Linked DNA regions of Prochlorococcus marinus XMU1402. The protein of the gene in region 1 interacts with the protein of each later gene in a pairwise test. Links are inferred from orthologs where the notes say so. Each region holds a gene or a part of one and is shown in the gene's direction. Other genes may lie near its edges. The genes, in order: HA141_RS01590 and lpdA.

Evidence for each region.
Region 2: the proteins of HA141_RS01590 (region 1) and lpdA interact in binary tests that used the Escherichia coli proteins (3 or more experiments, as listed by UniProt). The link is inferred for Prochlorococcus marinus XMU1402 from one-to-one orthologs.

The regions. Positions count from the first base shown.
Region 1 is NZ_JAAORD010000001.1:291,796-295,175, reverse strand. Bases 82-3,125 are described here. They hold HA141_RS01590 (UvrD-helicase domain-containing protein), read left to right. Parts: upstream 82-421; coding sequence 422-2,830; downstream 2,831-3,125. Other genes in these bases: HA141_RS01585 (CCA tRNA nucleotidyltransferase), read left to right, coding at 2,836-3,125; HA141_RS01595 (hypothetical protein), read left to right, coding at 193-399. In the rest of the region: HA141_RS01600 (R-phycoerythrin subunit beta), read right to left, coding at 1-14; more of HA141_RS01585, read left to right, coding at 3,126-3,380. UniProt on the Escherichia coli protein: A helicase with DNA-dependent ATPase activity. Unwinds DNA duplexes with 3'-5' polarity. Translocates on single-stranded DNA with 3'-5' polarity. Initiates unwinding more efficiently from a nicked substrate than double-stranded DNA.
Region 2 is NZ_JAAORD010000002.1:223,473-226,639, reverse strand. Bases 193-3,023 are described here. They hold lpdA (dihydrolipoyl dehydrogenase), read left to right. Parts: upstream 193-803; coding sequence 804-2,243; downstream 2,244-3,023. Other genes in these bases: trpC (indole-3-glycerol phosphate synthase TrpC), read left to right, coding at 2,256-3,023; HA141_RS07375 (TrmH family RNA methyltransferase), read left to right, coding at 193-796. Outside these bases: more of HA141_RS07375, read left to right, coding at 1-192; more of trpC, read left to right, coding at 3,024-3,143. UniProt on the Escherichia coli protein: Lipoamide dehydrogenase is a component of the glycine cleavage system as well as of the alpha-ketoacid dehydrogenase complexes.

The DNA.
Region 1 (3,380 bases):
TTTAAAACTGACATTATTAAATTTAAAAAATTAAAGTTCGAATCTTAGAATAGTACAAAGCTAGTAAAAACAATACAATTTCAAAATTAACGCAACGCTTCTTAATTAATAACTTCATTCCAAAGTGATAGTTAAAATAATTCAAATAAAAAACTTTTTTCCGCTAATATAAAAATACGATTTAGTAAAGTTTTGGATCAACAAGATTTAAAATTATCAAAGAAACTTATTTTCTCATATAAAAAGAGATTGGAAAAAGAAATTCTTGACAGAAGTACGAAATTAAGGATGCCTCAAAATAAATTTGAAGAAATAATTAATAACAATAACGAACTTATAAACTTAAAAAAAGCGTTAGAAGACCTAGAAATGGAATCTGAAACTCGTAATAAAGTCTGATTTTTGAAAAACCCTTCCAAAAGTGTCTCAAACCAACAATTTCCTTTTTAAGTCCTTAAACAATGAGCAACTTCAAGCTGTAAAACATGTCTATGGGCCACTATTAGTTGTAGCAGGCGCAGGAAGCGGAAAAACTAAGGCTCTTACGCACAGAATTGCAAATCTTATTGAAAATAACTCTATAGATCCCTATAACATTCTCGCAGTAACTTTTACTAACAAAGCTGCTAAAGAAATGAAAGCAAGATTAGAGGTTCTTCTAGCCCAAGAATTAGCTTTTAATCAATTTGGTCAGCCTTGGACAACTCTCAAAGAAATTGATCAAAATCAATTAAGAACAAACGTTCACCAAGAGAGGCTTCAAGACCTTTGGATCGGTACTTTCCATTCTTTATTTTCAAGACTTCTGAGATACGATATTGAAAAATATACTGATCCAGAAGGCCTAAAATGGACAAGACAATTTTCAATTTACGACGAAACAGATTCTCAAACATTAGTAAAAGAAATTATCAGTCAAGATATGAATCTTGACCCTAAAAGATATGATCCTAAAAAGATTAAAAGATTAATAAGTAATGCTAAAAATCAATGCTTAAATTCGAATGATCTTTTAGCAAAAGCAGATAATAATTTTGATAAAACAGTTGCAGAAGCCTATAAGAGATATAGGATTTCTCTTTCAAAAAATAATTCTTTAGACTTTGATGATCTTCTACTTTTGCCTGTTTTCTTATTGAGGCAAAATGACATAGTCAGAGATTACTGGCACAAAAGATTCAAACATATTTTAGTTGACGAATATCAAGATACAAATAGAACACAATATGAACTTATAAAATTAATAACTGCTGGAAATACTGAACCAAAAAAATTCTTTAGTTGGGAAGATAGGTCAATTTTTGTAGTAGGAGATGCTGATCAAAGCATTTATAGTTTCAGAGCAGCTGACTTTAGGATTCTAATTGGTTTTCAAGAGGATTTTAAAAATTCACTTTATGACAATACTAAATCATCTCTAATTAAATTAGAAGAAAATTATAGGTCATCATCTAATATCCTTGATGCTGCAAACTCACTAATTGAAAACAACTCTGAAAGAATTGACAAAGTTTTAAAGGCTACTAAAGAAAAGGGGGAGCTTTTGAAGTTACTCAGCTGTGATGATGAAATTTCCGAGGCAGAAGCAATTACCAATAAAATTAAATTGCTAAACAATAATAATCAGAAACCAATTTGGAAAAATTTTGCAATTTTATATCGAACTAGAGCTCAGTCAAGAGTATTAGAAGAATCTCTTGTAAGGTGGCGCATTCCTTATACAATTTTCGGAGGATTGCGTTTTTATGATAGAAGGGAAATTAAAGATGCAATAGCATATCTGAAAGTTCTAGTTAATTCTTCAGATAACGTTAGTCTTTTACGTATCATAAATGTTCCTAGAAGAGGGATTGGTAAGACTACTATTCAAAAACTTAATGAACTATCTAACAGGTTAAATATTCCATTATGGGAGGTTCTTAATGATAAGCAAAGTCTTGAAGAAACAATAGGTCGATCATCAAAAGGAATTAATAAATTTACTAAAGTTATGAATGATCTACTGTGTTACCTAGAAAATTCAGGCCCTGCTCAACTACTACAATTAATATTAGAAAAAAGTGGTTATTTAAGTGACTTGCTATCAAGTGGGACTGAAGAATCTGAAGATAGAAGAAATAACTTACAAGAACTAATTAATGCCGCCACTCAATATGAAGAAGAGACAGAAAGTGGGGATGTAGAGGGATTTCTTTCTACAGCAGCCTTAACAACTGATAATGATACGCAGAAAAATAATCCCAACTCTGTAACTCTTATGACTCTGCACAATAGTAAAGGTTTAGAATTTCAAAATGTTTTTATTACTGGGCTAGAACAAGGTCTCTTCCCTAGCCATAGATCAATAGATACTCCCTCACTTCTTGAAGAGGAAAGAAGATTATGTTACGTAGGAATTACAAGAGCTAAAGAAAGAGTTTTCTTAAGTCATGCCAGAGAAAGAAGATTATGGGGTGGAATGCGTGAAGCAACAATTCCTTCAATATTTCTCTCAGAAATACCTGAAGATTTAATGGATGGCGAATTACCACAAACTGGTGGTGCTTCAATTAGAAGAGATTGGCATCTTGATCGTTTAACAAGAGTTGATCGAAACAATCCAAATGAATTTGTTAACAAACCAATAAATGCAGTAAGGAAATTATATTCAGGGCCTAGTAAAGGGAAAAGCTGGATTGTTGGAGATAAGCTAATTCACTCAAAATTTGGGAAAGGCGAAATCATACATATATTTGGGAGTGGGGAAAAAATATCTTTAGCAGTAAAATTTGGTGATAAAGGAAGTAAAATTCTAGATCCCAGATTAGCGCCAATTCGTTATGTAAGTTAAAACTCATGAACGATATATCTGATTACATCCAAAGGGAATTAATCAAAACTCCATTTAATCTATATAACCTAATTACTAAATACATAGAATCCAATAAAAATACTAAAGTAGCTTTTGTTGGCGGTTATTTAAGAGATTTATTAATTAGTAAATTCCATAAAAAACCTTTTTCTAAGCCTGTAGATATTGATCTTGTTATTGAGGGCTCCTCCATTGCTTTGGCAAAATTTATAAAAAAAAATATAGTAAATGTAGATTTATGTTTAATAAAGGAATTTAATTTATACAACACTGTAGAAATAAATATTAATGACTATAAAATTGATATTGCTTCTGCAAGAAAAGAAATTTACCCTGCTCCAGGGTTAAATCCCAAAGTAACTAAAAGTACTATTGAGGAGGATCTTAAGAGGAGAGATTTTACTATAAATTCAATAGCCTTCGAGGTCTCGACGAGGAAAATCTATGATCTTTATGGAGGAATTTCTGATATAAAAAGTAAAAAATTGAACTTACTTCATAGTAATAGTATTTCAGATGATCCAAGTAG
Region 2 (3,167 bases), on another replicon or contig:
AAAATTTAGGTCATTTAAAAGCGGATCCTCTCGCAAAGATAAAGATTTTTTTTGTATAGAGGGGACTCATCTTATTGAGGAATTGCTGAAGTCTGGAAATTCTCCCTCCAAAATTTTAGTTACTGAAAAATGGCTAAAAAAGAACCAAAATCTTAGTAAACAGTTTGATGAATCATTATTAACTTTGGTCTCAGAAGAGGTTTTAGCTTCTGCGATTTCAACAGTTAATCCAGATGGCATCGCAGCATTAGTAGAAATTTCTTCAATACCTAATTATCAATTCAATAGTAAGAATGATTTTGTTCTTGTTCTAGATAGGATTCAAGATCCTGGGAATATGGGTAATCTTTTTAGAACTGCTTTAGCTGCTGGTGTTGATGCAATTTTTTTAGCTGGAGGTGCGCACCCATTAAGCCAAAAAGTATTAAGAGCATCAACTGGCGCTGTCTTTAATCTCCCATTTCAAAGATATGAGGGTACTGAAGAAGAAATAATAAATTCTTTATTAAAGTCTTTATCTGAATTATCAAATGAAGGATTTAAGATTTTTTCCACTAGTAGCTTTAATAAAATTTCAAAAAAACCTTCAAAACCATACTGGGAAATTGATTGGACTAAGTCCACTGTATTGATTTTGGGTAATGAGGGGCAAGGTATTCATAAAAAAATTCAAGAAGCTTTTAATGAAACAATTACAATTCCGCATAGTGAGCTTGTAGAATCATTAAATGTGGCTTGCGTTGCAGTTCCATTATTACTAGAACGAAAAAGAGTCACATACACATCTAATATGTAGATAAAAAGTGACTGATTCAAGTTTTGATTTTGATTTAATCGTTATAGGAGCTGGTTATGGAGGTTTTGATGCCGCCAAACATGCTGCTGGTAAGGGACTGAAAGTCGCAATAGTAGAATCTTCTGAAATGGGCGGTACTTGCGTTAACAAAGGTTGTGTCCCTTCTAAAGCTCTTTTGGCTGCAAGTGGTAAAGTCAGGGAAATAGCTGATTATGAACATTTAGCTAAATTCGGTATTCATGCTTCCCCAGTAAGGTTTGAGAGATCAAAAATTGCAGATCATGCAAATAATTTAGTTTTAAATGTTAGAGAAAATTTAACAAAAACTCTCAAAAGGAATGGAGTTGAAATTATTTTGGGGATTGGCAGAATTGAAGGAAATCAAAAAGTAGGTGTAAGAGATAAAAACGGAATTGATAAAATCTTTACATGTAAGGATATTGTTATAGCAACTGGTTCTTCTCCTTTTGTACCCCGTGGAATAACTGTGGATAATAGGACTGTATTTACTAGTGATGATGCGGTTAAACTTGAGTGGCTTCCAAGATGGATAGCTATTATTGGAAGTGGATATATAGGATTAGAATTTGCTGATGTTTATACCGCACTGGGTTGTGAAGTTACCATGATCGAGGCCTTGGAAAATATTATGCCAACATTTGATCCAGATATTACAAAAATTGCTAAGAAGAATCTTATTCAATCAAGAGATATAGATACAAAGTCAAATGTCTTTGCGACAAAAATAACACCTGGATGTCCTGTGACAATAGAACTGACAGATGCAAAAACTAAAGAAGTTGTAGAAACTTTAGAAGTTGATGCTGTGCTCGTGGCAACTGGCAGAAGTCCTAATAGTAATAACTTAAATCTTGAGTCGGTTGGAATCGAAACTGTAAAAGGTTTCATTCCTATAGATGATAAAATGAGGGTTAAGAATGGCGAGGAAATAATACCTAACATTTGGGCTGTTGGAGATGTAACAGGCAAACTAATGCTTGCCCATACAGCTGCAGCTCAAGGTACTATTGCTGTTGATAATATTTGCGGTGGCAACGTCGAAATAGACTATAAAAGTATCCCTGCAGCAACCTTCACTCACCCTGAGATCAGTTCAGTTGGTCTTTCTGAAGCTGAAGCTAAAGAGATATCTGTAAAGGAAAATTTCACTTTGGGAGTTGTCAAAAGTTTCTTTAAGGCAAATTCAAAAGCATTGGCTGAATTGGAGAGTGATGGAATACTCAAGTTGATTTTTAATAGAGATAATGGGAAAGTTTTAGGTGCTCATATTTTTGGTTTACATGCAGCTGATTTGATTCAAGAAATTTCAAACGCTATTTCAAGGAATCAAGATGTAATTGAATTATCTACAGAAGTTCACACTCATCCTACTCTTAGTGAAGTAGTTGAGGTGGCATATAAACAAGCTGCTTCTCAAATAAAATAATATCTAAAATTAATGGAGATAAGACGCAGGCCACCCAATCCAACTGTAAGGGTAGAAAATTTAGAATATGCTGTGCCTCATAGAGAAGCACAACCAAAAAATATTCTTGAAGAAATTGTATGGCATAAGGACATTGAAATTAAGAATTTCAAAAAAAAAGTTTCTTTAGAAGATCTAATAAAAAAAATTGAAAAACTGCCTCCCCCAAAAGATTTTTATAAAAATATCTTGGAGTCAAAAATAAAACCAGGATTAATTGCTGAAATAAAAAAAGCTAGTCCTAGTAAAGGAGTTATTAGAAAAGATTTTAACCCTGAAGATATAGCAATTTGTTATGAAGGATTAGGTGCGTCATGTATCTCAGTACTTACCGATAAAAGGTTTTTTCAAGGTAGTTATGAAATACTCGAAACTGTAAGGAAATCAACTAATCTCCCTCTTCTATGCAAAGATTTTATTATTTCTGCTTATCAAATTTATAAAGCAAGGGTATCTGGTGCTGATGCAATATTATTAATCGCTGCGATTTTAAGTAATGACGATTTAATTTATCTAAAGAAAATTGCTGATAACTTAAAGATGAGTGTTCTCGTAGAAGTCCATAACAATAATGAATTAGAAAGGATACTAAAGTTAAAATCTTTTAATTTGGTTGGAATAAATAACAGGGACTTAAAGACTTTCAAAACAAATTTAAAAACATCAATAGAATTGATGAATATTTATGCAGATATATTTTTAAAACAAAATATTCTTCCTATTAGTGAATCAGGAATTAATTCTTCCGAAGATTTAGAGTCGCTTAGATCTATTGGAATTAGGGGAGTATTAATTGGTGAAACTTTTATGAGAGAAAGTGATATTAAAAAATCTTTCAAGGAATTATTTAACTCAATTTAATTTTGACTTCAAATCGTGCTATAA